3 regions of the Paracoccus versutus genome follow, and region 3 is predicted to be linked to each of the others. Evidence: riboswitches for the same ligand, from Rfam matches in the RefSeq annotation. Region 3 holds a riboswitch; each other region holds the start of a gene.
What was found. Region 3 has a riboswitch for cobalamin ahead of E3U25_RS24505 (ribonucleoside triphosphate reductase). Riboswitches for the same ligand answer to the same signal wherever they lie in the genome.
Positions count from the first base shown of each region.

Region 1: it holds a riboswitch for cobalamin, as region 3 does, so the genes downstream of both, E3U25_RS21625 (CbtB domain-containing protein) here and E3U25_RS24505 (ribonucleoside triphosphate reductase) in region 3, are expected to answer to the same signal.
Region 2: it holds a riboswitch for cobalamin, as region 3 does, so the genes downstream of both, E3U25_RS21595 (DUF1636 family protein) here and E3U25_RS24505 (ribonucleoside triphosphate reductase) in region 3, are expected to answer to the same signal.

Region 1 covers NZ_CP038197.1:2,089,832-2,097,083, forward strand. Annotated here, with positions in the region: gene E3U25_RS21605 (hypothetical protein) at 1-54, shown strand, start outside; gene bluB (5,6-dimethylbenzimidazole synthase) at 88-711, opposite strand; gene E3U25_RS21615 (hypothetical protein) at 714-1,247, opposite strand; gene E3U25_RS21620 (CbtA family protein) at 1,318-2,016, opposite strand; gene E3U25_RS21625 (CbtB domain-containing protein) at 2,018-2,194, opposite strand; cobalamin riboswitch at 2,232-2,437, opposite strand; gene E3U25_RS21630 (endonuclease/exonuclease/phosphatase family protein) at 2,599-3,651, opposite strand; gene leuD (3-isopropylmalate dehydratase small subunit) at 3,642-4,247, opposite strand; gene E3U25_RS21640 (hypothetical protein) at 4,337-4,918, shown strand; gene leuC (3-isopropylmalate dehydratase large subunit) at 4,938-6,374, opposite strand; gene E3U25_RS21650 (hypothetical protein) at 6,673-6,906, shown strand; gene rsfS (ribosome silencing factor) at 7,039-7,252, shown strand, end outside.
Region 2 covers NZ_CP038197.1:2,082,145-2,089,396, forward strand. Annotated here, with positions in the region: gene E3U25_RS21580 (precorrin-3B synthase) at 1-700, opposite strand, end outside; gene cobN (cobaltochelatase subunit CobN) at 697-3,858, opposite strand; gene cobW (cobalamin biosynthesis protein CobW) at 3,861-4,895, opposite strand; gene E3U25_RS21595 (DUF1636 family protein) at 4,899-5,252, opposite strand; cobalamin riboswitch at 5,329-5,530, opposite strand; gene cobO (cob(I)yrinic acid a,c-diamide adenosyltransferase) at 5,568-6,179, shown strand; gene E3U25_RS21605 (hypothetical protein) at 6,239-7,252, shown strand, end outside.
Region 3 covers NZ_CP038197.1:2,643,143-2,650,394, reverse strand. Annotated here, with positions in the region: gene E3U25_RS24515 ((2,3-dihydroxybenzoyl)adenylate synthase) at 1-90, opposite strand, end outside; gene E3U25_RS24510 (TonB-dependent receptor) at 450-2,528, shown strand; cobalamin riboswitch at 2,775-2,987, shown strand; gene E3U25_RS24505 (ribonucleoside triphosphate reductase) at 3,188-4,933, shown strand; gene nrdD (anaerobic ribonucleoside-triphosphate reductase) at 4,948-5,130, shown strand; gene E3U25_RS24495 (anaerobic ribonucleoside-triphosphate reductase activating protein) at 5,123-5,749, shown strand; gene E3U25_RS25095 (hypothetical protein) at 5,734-6,786, opposite strand; gene E3U25_RS24480 (TonB-dependent siderophore receptor) at 6,862-7,252, shown strand, end outside.

The DNA of each region.
Region 1 (7,252 bases), 550 kb from region 3:
GGCCCCTTTACCGTCAACGGCCAGCCCATGGGCCCGGCCACCTCGCAGCCCTGAACCAAGCGGCCCCGCCCGATGCGGCGGGGCCTTTCAGCGCCGCTGCCAGCCGGGGGCGGTGTTTTCCTGCCAGCCGGTGCGGTGCAGCAGCGGCGTGTCGTCGGTGAACTCGGGCCAGCCGAGGCAGAGCAGCGCCGAGAACTCCCAGCTTTCGGGCACCGCCAGCAGCGGGCCGATCCGCGCGGGGTCGAGGATCGAGACCATGCCCAGGCCCAGGTTGCGCACCCGTGCCGCGAGCCACAGCGCATGGATCGCCATCGCCGTCGATTGCCGCAGGGTCTGCGGCATGGTGGCGCGGCCAAGGCCGTGGCCCTCGGACGGGTCGATCTCGGTAAAGACGGCCAGCCAGACCGGCGCGCGGTCCAGCCCGGCGAGCTTCAGCGCATCGTATTCCTGCCGCTGCCGGCCCTGGTAGCGGGCGGCGGCCCGGGCATTGCAGCGCAGGAAATCGGCGCGGATCGCGGCGCGCAGATCGGGGCTTTCGACCCGGATCACCCGCCAGGGCCGGGCATTGCCGACCGAGGGCGCCAGTTCCATCGCCGCGCGCAATTCCTCCAGCAGCGGCTCGGGGATCGGGTCGTCGCGGAAATGCCGCACGTCGCGGCGCCAGCGCAGGATGCGGTCCAGCGCGGCCTGGTCCTCGGGGCCGAACCGCATCATCAGGGCGTGGCGCAAATGGCGCTGTCGGGCAGGCCCTCGGCCCCGGCGCGGATGCCGACCGGGCGGTCGGGCACGGTCAGTTCCACGGCGAGCGGCCGGCCCGCCACGGTCAGCGGGCGGTGGTCGTTCGAGTTCAGCTCGACCCGCAGCCGGTCGCCGGCGGCGAGCATGTCGAGGTGATGGGCCGGGCCGTAGAGCCGGGCGATCTTGGCGCCGTTCAGGTAAAGATGCGCATGGCCCTCGCCGCGGCGATCGGCCAGCCCGGCATGTTCGGGGGCGAAGCAGAAGCCCTCGGCCTCGACGAACAGGTTCCAGCCGGCGGTGCTGTCGGGCTCCAGCCGGGCCGAGGCGGTGGCGCTGCCCGCGGGCAGGTCGATGGGCGCGCCGTGGTCATGCGCCGCGGCCTGGGTGCCGTGGCCATGCGCGCCGTGGTCGTGGCCGTCCAGCGTGATGCCGTTGGCGGCGGCGATGACGAAGCCCATGCCGCCGCCGAAGATCAGGCCGATCAGCAGCATCGGGATCGAACGATCCATGTCTTTTCCCCGCTTTCATGAAAGGGCCGGGCGCGACAGGCACGCCCGGCCGAAACGGTTGCGGCCCGGATCAGGCGGCTTGCGGCACCGGCGCGCGCTGGCTTTCGCGCTGCCAGAACCAGCCGGCCAGCAGGCCGAGCAGCGCCCAGGCCATGGCGCCGGCACCCAGGGCGCGCCCGGCGAATTCCGCCGAAAGCTCGGGCGGGACCGGGCCGGCATAGCTGTCGGGCTGCGGCGCGCCGATCACATGCGGCGCCAGGATCAGCACGATGGCCACGCCCCAGGCCGCCCAGCCCTTGCCAAAGGCGACCAGCCACAGCGCCAGCCCGGTGGCGGCGGCGGTGCCCAGCCACCAGATCGCGCGCAGCTGCACATCGGCGGCGGCGACGCCCGGCACTTCCGGCGCCAGGCCGAAGGCGGGGGCAAGCTGCATGGTCAGGTAGCCGGCCAGGCCCCAAAGCAGCCCCTGCCGCGCCGTGACCGCGTTGCCCTGCGCCTCGGACAGCGCCATCAGCGCCACCAGCATCAGCCCGTAGCCGGCATAGACCATCATGGTGAACAGGACCGAAAGCATGTTGCGGGTCCATTCGAAGGGCCCCAAGTCCTGGTGTGCGCTGACGGCCTCGGCACCGAAATGGGCCAGTTGGCCGGATTCATACAGTTCGGCATGCAGCAGCACGGGCTGCACGAACCAAAGCTGCAACAGGGCGGCAATCAGCCCCGTTGCAGCGCCAGCGATCAACCCGCTGGTCAGAATGCGCGAGAACATGTCAGTGGCAGGGGAAGCCGGTCGCGTGACGCACGTCATGGGCGGCGTCATGCAGGGTCTCGGCCTGCACCAGCCCGGACATGAAGATCAGCCCGAAGCCGATCGCGAAGGCGGCGATGGCGGGAAACAGGACCGAGGCACGGCTGGCGCCGGCGGCGGTCATGGGTTTTGCGGTCATCTGCGACCCTTTCCTTTGGTCGTCCAACCCGACGACATTGCGGTTCCATGCATCGGCAGGTCTCCTGGCTTGCGGGTCACGGCAGACGCCCGCCTTCCCGGCCGGATGGCCAGTGGCGCGATGGACGTCCGCTCTCCGCCTACAGTCGCGGGGGCGGCTGCGGATTTGGCCCCCGAGACGCCGAGGACCGCACCGCATTCCCTTTTGGCCCCGGAAAGGGGCACCGATACACGCGCATGTTACCTGCGATGCCGCGGCGGCGGCAAGCGGAATCGGGCGGCCGCTGCGGGCGGGGTCGAAGGCCGGGCGACGGGCCGGCGGGCGGCGCCGTCGCATGGGTATTTGGACAACGGAGAAGATGCCGGGGAATCGCGCGGGGGGCGGGCGGAAGGGGCTTGTCCGAATCAGGGTGCCGGCGGCCAGTCCAGGTCGACCCAGACCAGCCGGTGCGCGGAAGCGGCCAGCGCGGCCTTGGCCAGCGGTCCCTCGGCCGGCCAGAACACGCCCGAGTCCAGCACCTTGAGCGGCCTTGCCGGCAGGACGTAATCGACGCGCAGGTTGCCCGGCGGCTTGTCGTCCGGCCAGTCGCCGGTATCCAGCGCCGGATCGCCCCGGTGGCCGTCGTTCACCCCGCCCTTGGCCGCCGCGCCGCCCGCGCTGCGGGGCAGGGGGTCGGTGACATGGGCCATGATCCGGGCCAGCGCCTCGGGCCGGCCTTCGCTGTCCAGGGGGTCGAGGTTCAGGTTCCCGGCCAGAACGAAGGGGCCGTCGGGCAGGTGATGCAGCCAGAACGCCAGCTCGTCATGGTTGCGTCGCCCGTTCAGATCCTCGGGCCCGTCGAAGACCGGCGGCGTCGCGGACATGGCCAAGAGGTGCAGCGGCCGGCCCGCGACCGTGACCACCGCATCCCAATGCGCGGTCGAGGACAGGCGGCGGATGGCCGCCACCTCCTCGGGCAGCGGCGGCATCAGGTTGTCGGGCAGGTCGCGCCACAGGAAATCCGCGTAATCCTTGACCGGACCGATGGGATGGCGCGACAGGATCGCCATGCCCCCCTGTCCCGAGAAGGTGCCGAAGCCCTGCGCATCGTCGGCCGTGCCCAGCCGCCCGTCGGCGTTCAGGTCGAGCCCGGTCGCCATGCCGGAATTCGGCCGGGCGGCGAAGCGGTGCGGATAGTCCAGCCCGGCCTGCGCCAGCCTGGCGGCAAAGGCGTCCAGCGCGCTGTTCTCGTAATCCCAGTCGAAATGCGTCAGCAGCAGGATGTCGGGCCGGGTTTCCGCCAACACCTGCACCACGGCGTCGATCTGCGCATCCTTGCGGCCGAGGTCGCGCAACAAAAGCCCCGGCCCGTCGCGCGACAGGTCGGGGCTGAAGGTCGCGATCCGCAGCGGATCGGCCTGGGCGGCCAGGCCAAGGGCGGCCAGCAGGGCCGCCCCGGCCAGTGAGCTTACACCCAAGGCCGGCTCTGGGCCATCTGCGCCTCGTAGGCGTCGATGGCGGGGGCCTTTTCCATGGTCAGGCCGATGTCGTCCAGCCCGTTCAGCAGGCAGTGGCGGCGGAACGGGTCCAGCTCGAAGGGGAAGCTCTGCCCGTCCGAGGTGGTCACGGTCATGTTTTCCAGATCCACGGTCATGCGGGCGTTGGCGCCCTTCTTGGCGTCCTCCATCAGCACGTCCACCACCTCTGGCGGCATGACGATGGGCAGGATGCCGTTCTTGAAGCAGTTGTTGTAGAAGATGTCGGCGAAGCTGGTCGAGATCACGCAGCGGATGCCGAAATCCAGCAGCGCCCAGGGCGCGTGTTCGCGCGAGCTGCCGCAGCCGAAGTTGTCGCCGGCGACGATGATCTGGCTGTCGCGCCAGGCCGGCTGGTTCAGCACGAAATCCGGGATCTCGTTGCCCTGGGCGTCATAGCGCATCTCGTCGAACAGGTTCTTGCCCAGACCCGAGCGGTGGATCGTCTTCAGGAACTGTTTCGGGATGATCATGTCGGTGTCGATGTTGACCAGCGGCATGGGTGCCGCGATTCCGGTCAGGGTGGTGAACTTGTCCATGTCGTGATCCTCGCAGAATTGACTTGGGCCGCAGCGGCCCGTTAACCGAGACCCGTCCGGCGCCTTGCGCCATGGAAAGGGCTTCGCTGATGTTTTTCGGGTTTTCCAGCCTTGCGGCCCTGCGCGCCTGCATTGCGCGCGACTGGAGGCCGCAGATCGGAGACCCCGAGATCACCGGCTGGCTGACGGTGCTCTCTTACTTCCTGTGCTTCGTGCTGGCCGTCATGGTGCTGCGCCGCCGTCCGGCCGGCGCGGCGCGAGGGCTGTGGCTGACGATCGCCGGGCTGATGGCCTTCCTGGGGGTGAACAAGCAGCTGGACCTGCAGACCGCGCTGACCGCCACCGGACGCTGCATGGCGCGGGCGCAGGGCTGGTACGACGACCGCCATATGGTGCAGCTGGCCTTCATCGCCGGGCTGGTGCTGGGCGTGGCACTCGCGCTGGCCTGGACGACGAATGCCCTGCGCGGGCACATGCGCCGCAACGGCCCGGCCCTGCTGGGGCTGGCCGTGCTGTGCGGCTTCGTGCTGGTGCGCGCGGTGGGCTTTCATCATGTGGACAGGCTCATCAGCGCCGATTTCGCGAACATCAAATACAACTTCTGGTTCGAGAACGCCGGGCTCTGGCTGATTGCGATCAACGCCTTGATGCTGCTGCGGCGGGGCCGGTAAGGCCCCGCGCCGCTCGCCATCAGACGGTTTCCGCCAGCAGTTCGCGCACGTCGGTCAGGTGGCCCCTGATCCCGGCTGCGGCCGCCATCACCGGCGACATCAGGTGGGTGCGGCCGCCACGGCCCATGCGGCCCTCGAAGTTGCGGTTCGAGGTCGCGGCGCAGCGCTCGCCCGGCGCCAGCTGGTCGGGGTTCATGCCCAGGCACATCGAGCAGCCGGCCAGGCGCCATTCGAAGCCGGCGTCGATGAAGATCTTGTCCAGCCCCTCTTCCTCGGCCTGCATGCGCACCAGGCCCGAGCCCGGCACCACCATGCCGCGCACGCCCGGCGCCAGCCTGTGGCCTTTCAGGATGCCGGCGGCGGCGCGCAGATCCTCGATCCGGCCGTTGGTGCAGGAGCCGATGAAGACCGCGTCGATGCTGATCTCGTTCAGCGGCGTGCCCGGCTTCAGGCCCATGTAGTCCAGGCTGCGGCGCGCGGCCTCGACCTTGCCGCCCTCGAAATCCTCGGGCGCGGGCACCTTGCCGGTGATCGGCAGCACGTCCTCGGGCGAGGTGCCCCAGGTCACGACCGGGGCGATGTCCTCGCCGCGGATGGTGACGACCTTGTCCCAATGCGCGCCCTCGTCCGAGAACAGCGTCTTCCACCAGGCGACGGCGGCCTCCCATGCGGCGCCCTTCGGGGCGTGCGGGCGGCCCTTGACATATTCGAAGGTCTTTTCGTCCGGCGCGATCAGCCCGGCGCGGGCGCCGCCCTCGATCGCCATGTTGCAGACGGTCATGCGGCCTTCCATCGACAGGTCGCGGATCGCCTCGCCGCAATATTCGATGACATAGCCGGTGCCGCCGGCGGTGCCGGTGGCGCCGATCACCGACAGGGTGATGTCCTTGGCGGTCACGCCGGGACGCAGCTTGCCGGTGATCTCCACCTTCATGTTCTTGGATTTCTTCTGGATCAGCGTCTGGGTGGCCAGCACATGCTCGACCTCCGAGGTGCCGATGCCATGCGCCAGCGCGCCGAAGGCGCCATGCGTCGCGGTGTGGCTGTCGCCGCAGACCACGGTCATGCCGGGCAGGGTCCAGCCCTGCTCGGGGCCGACGATATGCACGATGCCCTGGCGGATGTCGTTCATCGGGTAATAGTTCAGCCCGAATTCGCGCGCGTTCTTGTCCAGCTCGGCGACCTGGATGCGGCCCTCGGGGTTCTCGATCCCGTCCACGCGGTCGGGCGTCGTGGGCACGTTGTGGTCCGGCACGGCGATGGTCTGGTCGGGGCGGCGCACCTTGCGCCCGGCCATGCGCAGCCCTTCGAAGGCCTGGGGCGAGGTCACCTCATGCACCAGGTGCCGGTCGATATAGAGGATGCAGGTGCCGTCCTCGGAACGCTCGACCACATGGGCGTCGAAGATCTTGTCGTAGAGGGTGCGGGGCGCGCCCGCGTTCGTGTTGCCGGTCATGGCTGTCTCTTTTCTGGAAGACTAGCTGGGAAAGGGCGGAGGGGGTGCCGCAGCCTGCGGCAGGGCGCGCGCAAGCGCCCGCTCCCGTCAAAGTCGGGCGGTGACGGACAGGCTTTCGCCGTAGAACCGGCCGGGCAGGCGGGCGCGGTCGTGAATGTCGAAATAGACGAATCCTCGCATAGGGGCATTAATAGGGCGATTTCACGTCATATTCAATATCGCCACACGGCCCTGTTAATTCCAAGTTGGGAAATGGTCCCTATCTTGGCGCCGAAAGACACGGGAAAGGGGACCGATCATGCTGATTCGCATCATCCTGCGGGCGATCCCGCTGATCTGCGTGGCCGTTTTCGCGCTGGCGGTGCATTGGGCGGACACGCCGCTGAAGCAGGCGCGGGCGGCGGCGGGTGCCGAAAGCCTGCATCTGGCCTGGGGCGCGGGGCAGGTCAGATGCGCCGATCCCTGGGGAAATCTGCCGGTTTCGGCCTGCCCGCCGGCGGATGCGTCCAGAAATCCGCTGCGCCTGCATTGAGCGGGCGCGATTCCGTGCTACATTGGTAAGGCCCCGGCGCCGGGGGAGATCGGCGTGATGACCGGAGGATGAACCCTGTCCAATACCGTCTCGCCGGCCGCTGCGCCGGCTGCGACCACCGCGGAATCCGGGCTGACGAGCGATCAGCTACTGGACCGCATTCTTGCCTCTCTTGACGACGACAAGGCCGAGGATGTCGTGACCATCGACCTGCGTGGCCGCTCGGCCATGGCCGATCACATGGTGATCGCCTCGGGCCGGAACGCGCGGCAGGTGGCCTCGATCGCCGAAAAGCTGGTCGAGCGCCTGAAGGAACAGACCGGCCGCTCGGCCCGGATCGAGGGCA
Region 2 (7,252 bases), 560 kb from region 3:
CGGTTCCGGTGGCGCTGTCGCATGGGTATTTGGGCAACAGAGAAGACGGCAGCGGGGTCGCGCCATGGGGCGGGGCGGGGGCGCGGCGCAGGTGGTCGCGCATCCGCCCGCGGCCGTCCTGCACGCCGCCTTGCATGAACCAATGCGCCAGGGCGATGGCGCGGGTGGCGGCCTGGGCGGTGTTATCGGCCTTGAGCGCCCAGTCGGCGCCGTCCGGCAGGATCAGCCAGCCTGGGCCCTGCGGGCGCAGCCTGATGTCCGCGGGCGTGTCGGCCAGCACCGGCGGGTCGGCATCGACGGCAAAGCCGAACTTGCCGGGCACCTGCGGCGCATCGGGCGCGGTCATCGCCTGGGCGATGGCCTCGGCCAGTTGCCAGGCTGGGCCGCCCATCGGGGCGAAGGGCGACAGGATCACGTTGCGCCGTGCCTCGGATTCCGGGTCGTCATCGATCAGGCCGATGCCGGCCAGGGCGGCGACGGTCGCGGCATGGCCGGAAGGGTCCAGCCCGCGCAGTTGCAGGTTGGCGCGGCTGGTCAGGTCCATCAGCCCGTTGCCGTGCCGCGCCGAGAGTGCCGCGATCAGCCGTGCCTGGTCCGGTTCCAGCCGGCCGTTCCGCGCCCGGATGCGCAGCACCAGCCCGTCGCCCGATTGCATCGGCCGCAGCGCACCGGGGCACCAGCCCTTGACGGCGAAGCTCATGGCGCCAGCTCCGCCAGGACCGAGTTGCGGCGGCTGACCCAGAGGCCCGATTCGAGCAGCCGCGCGAAAAGCGCGCGCATGGCGGCGAGCGCGGCGGGGTTTTCGCGTTCCATGAAGGCCAGGACCTCGGGCCGGCCCAGCGTGGCGTCGTGATAGAGGTCGAAGAGATGGCCGGGCACCACGCCGGCCAGGTTGGCGAAGGCGGCCATGTGGTCCAGCGTCGCCGCGATCTCGGCCGCGCCGCGAAAGCCGTGCCGCATCATGCCGTCGGCCCAGGCCGGATTGGCGGCGCGGGCGCGGGTGACGCGGGCGATTTCCTCGGCCAGGGTCCGGGCCCGCGGCTGGTCCGGGCGGGTGGCGTCGAGGTGGTAGAGCGCCGGCCGCGCGGCGCCGATCCGCGCCATGGCGGCGGCGAAGCCCGCCTCATGCGCGGCATGGTCGCCGGCCAGCAGCAGGTCGGATTCCGGCAGGTCCTGCGCATGGACGAAGGCATCGGCCTGGGCCAAGCGGTCGCGGATCGCCTGCGGCTGGTGGGTGATCCGGCCATCGGCGGCGATGGCATGGGAGGAGGCGGCCAGCCACGCCTCGCCCGCCGCCTGCCGCGCCTGGTCGGTGAAGCTCTCGGCCAGGTCGGCGATGCCGAGGCCGTAAAGGCCGGGCCTGGGGCCGAAGACGCGGGGGGCGCGGTTGCGATAAGGGTTGTCGGCTGGGGTTTCGTCGCGGGCCGCCAGCGCCTCGGCCCCGGTCTCGAAAAGCTGGGCGAGGCCGGGGAAGATGTCGCGAAACAGGCCCGAGACCCGCAGCGTCACGTCGATCCGCGGCCGGCCAAGCTCGGCCAGGGGCAGGATCTCGATGCCCGCGACCCGGCCCGAGGCGCCGTCCCAGCGCGGGCTGAGGCCGGCGAGATGCAGCGCCATGGCAAATTCCTCGCCCGCCGTGCGCATGGTGGCGCTGCCCCAGAGGTCCACGACCAGGCCGCGGGGCCAGTCGCCCTGGTCCTGCAGGTGGCGGCGCAGCAGTTCCTCGGCCAGTTTCACCCCCTGGGCATGGGCATTGCGCGAGGGCACGGCGCGGGGATCGACGGTGAAAAGGTTGCGCCCGGTCGGCAGCACGTCCTGCCGCCCCCGCGCCGGCGAGCCCGAGGGGCCGGGGGCGACCCGCTGGCCGGCCAGCGCGCGCGCCAGCCCTTCGGCTTCGCCCGGAGCGGTGCCATAGACATGCAGCCCGTCGCCGAAGCGGCTGTCCTTGAGATCGCAGAGGAAGCGGTCGATCAGCGGGATCGCCTCGGCCGCCGCGGCGTCGGGGGGCAGGCCCAGGTCGGTTTCCACCCCGGCGGCGCGGGCCTCGTCGCGGATGGCCAGGATCAGCCGGTCGCGGCGGCGCGGGTCCAGCCCGTCGGCGGTGGAATATTCGTCGAGCAGCCGTTCCAGATGCGCGAGGTTCTCGGGCACCGCGGAATCCGCCAGCGGCGGCGGCAGGTGGCCCAGCGTCACGGCGGAAAGCCGGCGCTTGGCCTGCGCGGCCTCGCCCGGATCGTTGACGATGAAGGGATAGATCACCGGCATGTCGGCCAGCAGCGCCTCGGGCCAGCATTCGCCCGACAGGGCAACCGACTTGCCGGGCAGCCATTCCAGCGTGCCATGCGCGCCCATGTGGATCAGCACGTCCGCCTGCGCGCGCAGCCACAGGTAGAAGGCGACATATTCATGGCGCGGGGTGCGCGTCAGGTCGTGGTAGTCGTCGGCGCGGGTCTTTGCCTCGCCGCGTTCGGGTTGCAGGGCGATCAGGTCGGCGCCGTGGCGGAGGGCGGCGAAACGGAAGCCGTCGGGGGGCTCGCCCCATGCGGCGGCGAGGTCGTCGCGCAGGCGTTGCGGCAGGCGGGCCAGCGCTTGCTGGTAGTCCGAGAGCGGCCAGTGGATGCGCTCGGCGGTCAGCCGCCGGCCCAGGTCGTCATGGGGAAGCCCAAGGATCGCGCTGCAGGAGGCCAGCGCGTCCAGTCCGACCGCATGGGCCAGCTGATGCGCCTTGCCGGGATAGGTGGACAGCACCACCGCGCGGCGTGTCGCCTGCCGCAGCCGGTGCCAGGCGGTGATCCGCGCCACCGCCGCGTCGATGCGGTCCGGGTCGGGGGCATGGATCACGCGGGCGAATTGCAGGTCGGGGTCGCGCTCTTGCGGTTCCTTGAAGCTGATCGCGCCCAGGAATATGCGGCCGTCCACCTCGGGCAGCACGACATGCATCGCCAGGTCGGCGGCGGAAAGCCCGCGGTCCTCGGCCGCCCAGAGGGCGCGGGGCGCGGTGGACAGCGCCACCTGGAAGACCGGGCAATCCGTGCCGTCGAAGGGCGTGGCGCCGGCATCGTCGCGGGCGGAAAAGGCGGTCAGGTTCACCACCGCGACAAGGCCGGGCAGGTGCGGCGCCAGCCAGTCGGCAAAGCCCGGCGCCTTCAGCGAGGGCGCAAAGACCCCGGTCGCGGCAAAGCCGGCCGTGCGCAGGGCGCGGATCATCGCATCCACCGGCGCCAGGTCGGCCGCGGTCAGGTAGCTGCGATAGAAGCTGACCAGCACGCCGGGTGCGGGGTCGGGCCGGGGGCGGTCGATGACGCCGCGGTCGGGATCGTAGAAGCCGAAGTCAGGGATCGCGGCCTGCCCCTGGACCGGGGCGGCGGGCAGGCCGGCGGCCCCGGCCAGTTCCGCCAGCGCCATCTGCGCCGCGACCGCGCCGCCCTGGTCGCAAAGCGCCGCCAGCCGATGCAGCAGCGGCAGCGGCAGGGTGGAAAACCGCTCCAGCGTTGGGTCGGGACGCCCGTCCGCCGGCAGGAAGGCCAGGGCGATCCCGCGGCGGCGGGCCAGATCCTGAAGGCTGGCGACGCCGTAATGCCAATAGGGCTCGCCGCCGATCAGCCGGACCAGCACGGCGCGGGCGCCGGAAAGCGTTGCCTCGCAATACTGATCGACCGAGACCGGGTGCCGCAGCGCCGAGAGGTTGCACAGCCGCAGCGAAGGCAGCCGCCCGGCAGCGCGATGCCAGCCCGCCGCGAAAGCGCCGAGGTCGCTGTCGGAATAGGACAGCACGACCAGGTCGGCGGGGCCTTGGCCGGGGTCGGTCGGAACCTCGGTCTCTTCCAGCCCACGGCTTTCGCGGAAGACGACATGCATCGTCAGGCAGCCAGGACCGCCCGGATCGCGGCCTCGTCGATGTCGTCATGCTCGGCGATCACCACCAGGCGCGAGGCGCGGGGGGCGTCGCCCCAGGGCCGGTCGTATTGGTGCCGCACCCGCTCGCCCACCGCCTGCACCAGCAGGCGCATGGGCTTGCCGGCGACGGCGACATGGCCCTTGACCCGCAGGATGTTCTGTTCGCGGGCCAGCCGCTCGATGCGGGCGGCAAGCTCGCCGGGGTCGGCGATCTCGGCCAGCTCGATCACCACCGAGTCGAAATCGTCGTGTTCGTGGTCGTCGGCGCCGTCGTGGTGGCTGGGGCGGGCGGCGAGGTCGTCCTCGGCCGCGGCACCCAGGCCCAGGATCACGCGCGGGTCGATCACCCCGTCGGTCAGCGGCAGGATCGGCAGCTTGCGCGGCGCCTCGGCCTCGATCACGGCGCGGGCGGCGGCCAGCCCCTGCTCGCCGGCCAGGTCGGCCTTGGACAGCAGCACGATGTCGGCGCAGGCGATCTGGTCCTCGAACACCTCGGAGAGGGGCGTCTCGTGGTCGAGGCTGTCGTCGGCGGCGCGCTGCGCCTCGACCGCGGCCTCGTCGGGGGCGAAGCGGCCGGCCGCCACCGCCTCGGCATCGGCGAGCGCGATCACCCCGTCCACGGTGATGCGCGAGCGGATCGCCGGCCAGTCGAAGGCTTTCAGCAAGGGCTTGGGCAGGGCTAGGCCCGAGGTCTCGATCAGGATGTGGTCGGGCTTGACCGGCATCGCCATCAGCCGTTCCAGCGTCGGAATGAAGTCGTCGGCGACGGTGCAGCAGATGCAGCCGTTCGACAGCTCCATGATGTTCTCGGCCGGGCAATTCTCGTCGGCGCAGGACTTCAGGATCTCGCCGTCGACGCCCATGGTGCCGAATTCGTTGACCAGCACCGCCAGCCGCTTGCCCTGCGGCTGCGACATCAGGTGGCGGATCAGCGTGGTCTTGCCGGCGCCCAGAAAGCCGGTGATGACGGTGACGGGGGTCTTGGTCAGGTCGCTCATCTTCTATCCAATCGGGGGAATGCGCGCGAGGCTGCGCTTGCGGAAAATCGTGACGCGCTCGCGCCAGGGCACGATGCCGTCGGGGGCCTGGGCATAGGCGGCGGCGCCCAGCAGGATCTCGGTCGCGTCCTCGGCCGACATGCGGCCGTAGACATAGGTCCAGCGGCCCGGCGCCGACAGCGCGATGGCGGCGCCGTTGGCGCAGGCGGACAGGCATTCGACGGGGACGATGCGCACGCCGTCGGGGGCGCCTTCGGCCGCCAGCGCGTCATGCAGCCGCGCGCCGGGCACGGGCTCGCCCTCGGGGACGGGCTGGCCGGCGCGGCAGGTGATGCAGACATGCAGCGTGACGGTCATGCGCCCTTCATCCCTCAAGGCGGCACGAGGCAGGGGACCAGCGCCCAAGCCCCAGCGGGAACACCCCGTCCGCCGGTCAATCCTTCGCGCGCTGGCAGGTCTCCCGGCTTGCGGATTCGGGCCTGGGCCCACGGCCGCCCCGCCTTCCCGGCGTCTCGCCAGTGGCCTCGGGGCGACCTTTCCGGTCACGGTCGCGGGGGCGGCTGCTTCCAGGCGGTTGCCTGTCGCATTCCCTCTTCGCCTGTCGTAGGACAGGAACCAGCGCCTCTCGTCTGTGCGCGCCCGGTCCCGACTTGTCAAGCGAAGGAGTGCCCGATGCAGACCGACGACAATACCCGCCACGCCGAGAAGATGGCCCGGATCAAGGCCGCCCGCGACCGGATGATGGCCGAGAAGCAGGGCGAGAAGGGCCTGGTCATCGTCCATACCGGCAAGGGCAAGGGCAAGTCGTCCTCGGGCTTCGGCATGATCCTGCGCTGCATCGCCCATGGCATGCCCTGCGCGGTGGTGCAGTTCATCAAGGGCGCCTGGGACACCGGCGAGCGGCGGTTGCTGACCACGCATTTCGGCGACCTGTGCCAGTTCCACGCCATGGGCGAGGGCTTCACCTGGGAAACCCAGGACCGCGAGCGCGACATCGCCGCCGCCCGCGCCGGCTGGGAAAAGGCCAAGGAACTGATCCGCGATCCGCAGATCCGCATGGTCCTGCTGGACGAGATCAACATCGCGCTGCGCTATGACTACCTGGACCTGGACGAGGTGCTGGATTTCCTGCGCAGCGAAAAACCGCCGATGACGCATGTGGTCCTGACCGGGCGCAACGCCAAGCCGGAACTGATCGAGCTTGCCGATCTTGTGTCCGAGATGGAGCAGGTCAAGCATCCCTTCCGCGATGGCATCAAGGCGCAACCGGGGGTGGAGTTCTAGCCTGTTTCCTGTCATCTGCCGCTTGTGCAGGATCAGTGAATTCGAAAGGATGTTCGGACATGTTTGCGAGACAAGGCCTTGTGGCGCTGCTGGCGATCTGCCCCGTCTCGGCGGCCTGGGCCGTGCCTGCCACCGAAGAGGGGGCCGCGCGGCTGCGCGGCGTTTTCCAGACCTATTTCGGCGGCGCCGAGGGCGTGGTCGCCGTCACCCCCCAGGGCGAAAGCTATGAGCTGCGGATCGACCCGGCGCCGCTTCTGGCGCAGGTTCCGGCCGAGCAGGCCCAGGTCAGCGTCTCGGCCCTGACCTATCGGCTGACCGACAATGGCGACGGCAGCTGGGGCGTCAGCGAGGACCAGGTGCTGAGCTGGTCGGTGGTGGTGCCGCGCCTGTTCGAGCAGAAGGGCACGACCAGGGTCGAATCCACCGGCATCTGGGACGAGGGGCTGATGAGTTTCCGCGAACAGACGGCGGTGATGACGGATTACGTCATCGAGTCGGTGCAATATGCGCCCCCGCCGCCGCCCGGCGCCGAAGCCGCGCCCGAACAGCCCCCGGCCGAGCCCGAGATCATCTCGCGCGATCACCAGCGCACGGCGCGGATGGAGATGTCGCTGACCGGCGGGCCCGGCAAGGCCGGCGGCGTCGACCAGGCCATGAACTTCACCGCCGAGGGGCTGGAGCTGTCGCAGGAGATCCTGATGGCTCCGGGCGGCCAGCCGATGACCTTCCAGATCACCGCGCCCGGCTACGAGGGCAGCGGCCAGATCACCGGCGCGCGCACCGAAGGCATGCTGTCCCTGCTCGCCTGGTTCGTCGCCCATCCGTCCGAGGAGCGGATCGAGGGCTCGCAGGACGGGCTGCGCGACAAGCTGGCCGCCGCCATGCCGCTGTGGGACGACCTGTCGATGGACGCGGTCCTGCATGATCTGAAGATCGGCTCTCCGCTGGGCGAATTCGGCCTTGCCTCGACCAAGGTGACGGTCGGCCTGTCCGGCGCCACAGCCGACGGCCGGCTGCACGAACGGGTGGCGCTGTCGGGCGTGACCGTGCCCGAGGGCGTGCTGCCGCCCTGG
Region 3 (7,252 bases):
TCGCCAGATCCCGGCCTCGCGGTAACGGTCAGCGACGTCCCGGGGCCAGAACGGGCAGCGGGCCTGCCAGTCCAGAGCGTGATCTGCCACAGCAATCTCCTTTCGCAATCCGCTGGCGAAGGGTGGGCAAATCTTCCTTGATAGGGAGGACCATGTCCGCTCCGCCGAAATCCCGACCGTGACGACTGGCGGAGGGCTGAACGCACGGTATCTTATCTTTTTTATCGGATTACTGTCGCACAACCACAGATGGGTGTAAAGTGATCCTGCGGCGCAGGTTGTGGCGCAGGGGTCACGCCCTGGATTCCCAGGCGCCGCCACCCCTTGCCCCAAGCCTTGTCAATCGGTTAACCCGGCGCTGTCGCTCGGCGGTTTCCCGCCGGCGGAACGGAATCGCAAATCGCAGCCAGCATTCGCCAGCCCGCAGTAGATCTGGATAGGGTTTGGAGATGAATGGACATAAAATCCCGGTGCTGCTTGGCACGGTCGCCATGCTGGCATTGGCCACGGCCCCCGCGCTGGCTCAGGACAATCAGGGCATGGCCGAGACGCTGCGGCTGGACGAAATCGTCCTGACCGGCGAAAAGCAGGCGCGCAGCATCAAGGATACCGCCTCTTCGGTGGCCGTCCTGACCACGCGCGACCTTGAGGAGAGCGGCGGGCAGGACAGCATCGCCGATGCGCCGACGGGCATCGCCAACGTGACCTATGTCGCCTCGGGCGGCCAAGGCGGCGCCCCCACCATTCGCGGGCAGGACAGCGAGGGTCCGAATTCCGGCGCGGTGGCCTTCTTCGGCGGCACGGCCCCGCGGCTGGCCTTCAATCTGGACGGGCATTATCTGGGCTACAACGAGATCGTCTGGGGCAGCCAGGCGCTTTGGGACGTCGAGTCGATCGAGGTCTTTCGCGGCCCGCAGACCGCGACCCAGGGCGCGAACTCGATCGCCGGGGCGATCATCGTCAAGACCAAGGATCCGACTTTCCAGCCCGAGGGCGCCGCGCAGCTGGAATATGGCAGCCACAGCCGCCGCCGCGCCAGCCTGATGGCCTCGGGGCCCTTGTCCGAGGATCTGGCCGGGCGCATCGCCGTCGACTACTGGGCGCGCGACAATTACATCGACTATACCAACCCGGATTTCGCCGTCGGCTCGACCGATCAGGACCATGAATCCCGCACCATCCGCGCCAAGCTGCTGTGGCAGCCGAAGGACCTGCCGGGATTCGAGGGCAAGCTGACCTTCTCGCACAGCCTGACCAACCGGCCGAACTGGGAAGCCGCGACCGAGCCCTATGAAGATCTGGAAAGCGCCACCGCATCGAATCCCAGCTGGCGGCTGCGCACGAACACCACCATCCTGGATGTCAGCTATGAATTCGGCAATGGCTGGACGCTGTTCAACCAGCTGCAATATTCCGACATCTGGATCAAACGCTCGACCGAGCCGGTCGACTCGGGCACAGCGATCCTGGATCAGGACGTGACCTCGAACGAGACGCGCGTAACCTTCGGGACGCCCGAGGACCGGATCAGCGGCGTAGCGGGACTGTTCGTCTCGCGCACCGATTCGGACGAGCTTCTGGATTACCGCGGCACCACCACCTATGACGACCGCAAGGACAGCCTGGGGATATTCGCCGAAACCACCTGGCGCCTTGCCGACCGCTGGAGCCTGACCGGCGGGCTGCGCTATCAGCGCGACGACATCACCCGGCGCGGCGTGTCGAGCTTTACCCCGAACGTGCTGGATTACGACGAAAGCTTCGACGCCTGGCTGCCCAGGATCGCGCTGGCCTATGACCTGGACGCATCGACCCGCATCGGCGCCATGATCAGCAAGGGCTACAACCCGGGCGGGGTGACGCTGAACCTGACCAGCGGGGAATACGTGCCCTTCGACGCGGAGACCTCGTGGAACTACGAGATCTTCGGCCGCACCCGGTTGCTGGACGACCGGCTGGAACTGACCGGCAACCTGTTCTACACCCAGCTCCATGATGCGCAGCGCTATGTCGTGACCAGCCTGCCCGAGAACATCGGCAGTTCGATCACCGTCAATGCCGAGCGCGCCAAGTCCTATGGCCTGGAACTGGGGATGGACTATCTGCTGCGCGACAATCTGCGGGTCAAGGCGGGGCTGGGCCTGTTGCATACCGAGATCAGCCGCTTCACCAGCGCGGCGGCGGATTACCAGGGCCATCGCTTCGGCCGGTCCCCGGACTATACGCTTTCGCTGGCGGCCGATTGGGACATCACCCCGGAATGGCGGCTCAGCGGCCAGCTGCGCCATACCGACGGCTATTATTCCGACGACAACGAGGACCGCGACACCTGGGTCGATTCCTATACCGTGGCCAATGCCCGGCTGACTTGGCAACCGCGCGAGAACCTGCAGGCCTTCGCCTATGTCAACAACCTGTTCGACGACCGCTCGGTGACCTATCTGCGGGCCAGCCGCTCGATCGGCGGCTTCGAGGCCACCGTGGTCGAGCCACGCGAGCTGGGTATCGGCCTGAAGATGACCTTCTGATGCGAACGAATGCCCCGACAAGGATCGGGGCATTCATCTTCTCTAAGAGCCTGCTGATCCATCGGGCCTGGACTGGCCGGTTCCGAATTGTACGACGCTCTACCACAAGCAGAAAATTTGCATGTACAAAACCGTATCGGCCTGCTTCAGGTCCGCTGCACCCGTTGTTGTGAGCGGTCTGACTTCCTCTCTTGGACAAAGTGTCGCAGGTCAATACAAAATCTTGACGGATACGGCGCCTTAATCCCTATATGTAGGCATCACGGTTCTTTCGGGTCGATCCGGCCCGAAAGCGAAGAGGGAAGCCGGTGCGCCTTTCGGAGCAAGGCCGGCGCTGCCCCCGCAACTGTAAGCAGCGAGCCTGCGCCGGATCACGCCACTGGTGCCGCACGGCATTGGGAAGGCCGGCAAGGGCCGCGACCTGCGAGCCAGGAGACCTGCCGTGACGATGACGATGAACCACGGGCGGGGTGTCCCGGCGGTGCGCCTGGCAATGCGGCCTTGTCGCCGCAGGGCTCCATGCGTCCTGGCCTGCCCCGCCCACAGCAGCACGGGGAACAGATGCGGCCATTCTTCACCACCAGACCTGCCGAGGCCGGCGTCGCCGTCCGCAGCACCGCAAGGGCGGCAGCAAGCCGCAGGCAAGGGAGGGCGCGTTGATGCCGGCGCCGCTTACGCCCCCGCCCGCCGCGCCGGCAAGGGATGTCGCCGTCGATGTCGCCTCGTCGGTCAACGAATACTTGGACCGTGCCGATTGGCGGGTGAATGCCAACGCCAACCAGGACTATTCGCTCGGCGGGCTGATCCTGAACGTCTCGGGCAAGGTGGTGGCCAACTACTGGCTGTCGCATGTCTATCCGCTTGCCGTGGGCGAGGCGCACCGCCGGGGCGACCTGCATATCCACGACCTCGACATGCTGGCCGGCTATTGCGCCGGCTGGTCGCTGCGCACCTTGCTGACCGAGGGCTTCAACGGCGTCCCCGGCAAGGTCGAGGCCGGGCCGCCGAAACGCCTGTCCAGCGCCATCGGCCAGATCGTGAACTTCCTGGGAACGCTGCAAAACGAATGGGCCGGCGCGCAGGCCTTCAGTTCCTTCGACACCTATATGGCCCCCTTCATCCGCAAGGATGGCTTGGGCTATGCCGAGGTGCGGCAGGCCATGCAGGAGCTGATCTTCAACCTCAACGTCCCCTCGCGCTGGGGCACGCAGACCCCGTTCACCAACCTGACCTTCGACTGGGTCTGCCCCGAGGATCTGCGCGACCAGGTGCCCGTGATCGGCGGTCAGCCAATGAATTTCACCTATGGCGCCTTGCAGGCCGAGATGGACATGATCAACCGCGCCTATATCGAGGTGATGACGCGCGGCGACGAAAAGGGCCGGGTCTTCACCTTTCCGATCCCGACCTACAACATCACGCCGGACTTTCCCTGGGACAGCGAGAACGCCAAGCTGCTGTTCGCGATGACGGCGAAATACGGCCTGCCCTATTTCCAGAACTTCCTGAACTCGGACCTCAAGCCGAACATGGTGCGGTCCATGTGCTGCCGGCTGCAACTGGACCTGACCGAGCTGCTGAAACGCGGCAACGGCCTGTTCGGCAGCGCCGAGCAGACCGGCTCGCTGGGCGTCGTCACCGTCAACTGCGCGCGGCTGGGCCATCTGCACAAGGGCAACGAGGCCGGGCTCCGGCGTCGCCTGGACGAATTGCTCGACCTGGGCCGCGACAGCCTGGAGATCAAGCGCCGGGTGATCCAGCGGCTGATGGACGACGGGCTGTTTCCCTATAGCCGGCGCTACCTGGGCACGCTGCGCAACCATTTTTCGACCCTGGGCGTGAACGGCATCAACGAGATGATCCGCAACTTCACCGACGATGCACATGACATCACCACGAGCTGGGGCCATGGCTTCGCGCTGCGGCTGCTCGACCATCTGCGGGCGCGCATCACCGCCTTCCAGGAACAGACCGGACATCTCTATAACTTGGAGGCGACGCCGGCAGAGGGCACCACCTATCGCTTCGCCAAGGAGGACCGCAAGCGTTTTCCCGGCATTCTCCAGGCCGGCACCGAACACGAGCCTTACTACACAAACTCGAGCCAGCTTCCGGTCGGCTTTACCGACGACCCGTTCGAGGCGCTGGAACGGCAAGAGGCGCTGCAGCGCAAATACACCGGCGGCACGGTCTTGCATCTCTACATGGGCACGCAGCTGTCCTCGGCCGAGGCCTGCCGCAAGCTGGTGCGCCGGGCACTGGAGAACTTCGGCCTGCCCTACATCACCGTCACGCCGACATTCTCGGTCTGCCCCAGGCATGGCCATATCGCGGGCGAACACGCGTTCTGCCCGCGCTGCGACGAAGAGCTTATCGCGAAAAAGCGGCAATCGGCCGCGCATTGAGAAAGGAAAAGACCATGTTCGACGACCGGAAAACCGGACCGGAAGAGATCCTGCTGGCGGATGAGGAACGCCAGCCCTGCGAGATCTGGACGCGGGTGATGGGCTATCACCGCCCGGTATCCTCGTTCAACCGCGGCAAGAAGGGCGAATTCCGCGAGCGGCTGTATTTCAGCGAGCGGCAGGCCGATCTTGGCTGAGATCCGCATCGGCGGCCTGCAGCGCCTCTCCAGCTGCGACTGGCCGGGCGAGCTGGTCGCCACCCTTTTCCTGCAGGGCTGTCCCTGGGACTGCCCCTATTGCCACAACCCGCATCTCATCCCGCCCGAGGCCGAGGGGGCGCTGGATTGGCAAGAGATCCTGGGCTTTCTGGCGGGACGGCGCAGCCTGCTCGACGGCGTGGTGTTCTCGGGCGGGGAACCGACGCTTCAGCGCGGCCTGCCCCAGGCGATGCGGGCGGTCCGGGACCTGGGGTTCAGGACCGGCCTGCATACGGCCGGCCCTTACCCGGCCCGGCTTGCGGCGGTGCTGCCGCTTTGCGACTGGGTCGGCTTCGACGTGAAGGCGCCGTTTTCCGGCTATCGGCGGGTGACGGGCGCGGCCGGCAGCGGCGACAGGGCCAGGGAAAGCCTGCGGCTGCTGCTGGCCAGCGGCACGGCCCATCAGGTGCGCACGACGGTCGATCCCGAACTGATCGACGAGGCGGCTCTGGCGCAGATGGGCGCGGAACTGGCGGCGCTGGGTGTCGCCGACCATGTCTTGCAGACCTGCCGCCACACCGGCGTGCGGCGGAGCCGACCCGTTCACCTGCGGGACTGAAGGTCCGGCCCCTTCCGCGCGGCCGGCATATCGCCGCGAAGCTGCTGGCGGATGGACCGGCGGAGCGGTAAGCGCTTGCGCCCTGCGCGGGCAGCACGCTGCGGGCGATGGATCGGTCCAGCGCCTCGAAGGCATTGAGCCCGATCGCGTCGTAAAGCTCGGCCCGGGGTCTGCATCTCGGGCAGCATGGCCGTCGTCGCGCCGTCGCGGGCCAGCGCGGCGTAAAGCCGCTCTTGCGCCTTGTTGGCCACCCGCAGCGACGAGACCGGCCAGATCACCATGTCATAGCCCAGCTCCTGGAACTCCTCGGCGGTCAGGGCGGGGGTGCGGCCAAACTCGGTCATGTTGGCCAGCAGCTTCACGCCGGGCAGGCGGGCGCGGACCTCGCGGAACATCTCGACCGAGGTCAGCCGCCCGGCGGGCAGGTCGTGCAGGCCTTGCACCGCGTCGAGGAAGCGGTGCTGCTCGGCGGTGGCGATGATGCCGTCCGACAGGGTCAGGAACTTCTGGACATAGTTTTCCCGCACGAAGGGGCGGGTGCCGTCGGGATGGGCGTCGGCCAGCGCCAGTTCGTCCTCGATCACCCGGCCGTCCCTGAGCGTGACCGCGACGCGGCCGCCGAACGCCTTTTCGCGCGGGTCGCGGGCGTGATAGCGCCGCGTCCATTCCGGGTCTTCGACGGTGGTGATCTTGTGCCACAGCGCCACGGTTTCGGGCCGGTTCGCGCGCTCGGGGGCATAGGAGCGTTCGTGGTGCCAGCCGCCATCCTCCAGCGCCACGGCAAAGATATACATGATGGAATGGTCCAGCGTCTCGCGCGAGGCCTTGGGGTCCAGCTTCTGCGGGTCGTTGGCGCCGGTGCCGATGACATGATGCGTATGGTGGCTGGTGTGGATCACGATTCTGTCCACCCGGGACAGGTCGCCGATCCTCGGCCCCAGCCGGCGGGCGAGATCGATCAGCGCCGCCAGCCCAAGGATCAGCCGCGACAGGCCCGGGGACCGTCGCCGGACAGGGACTGTCGCGGAAACGGTCATTCCCGCGCGCCACCGGCCTCGATGCCCGAGGGGATGCGGATCCCGGCATGGATCTGGTGGGCATCGACGATGATGATGCGCCGGTCCCGCACCGCCGACATCCTACTGGTGACCGGGTCGGCCTTCAGATATCGGCTGACGCAGTCCAACGTCCTGACTCAGGATCCCGACCCGCCGGCCAGCAACCCCTGGGCGCAGGTGCAGACCGGCGAGGTGCAGGTCCGCGGCTTCGAACTGGAAGGCAAGGCCAATCTGGCGGCCGGGTTCGATCTGGTCGCCTCCTACGCCTGGCAGGATTCCGAGATCACCCGGACCAACACCGCCGCGCAGCTGGGCAACCAGCTCCAGCTCGCGCCCGAGCATCAGGCGACGCTCTGGGCCCATTACACCGTCCAGAGCGGCGCGCTGGAGGGCCTGGGCATAGGCGGCGGCTTGCGTCATGTCGGGCGCTGCTTCGGCGACCTGA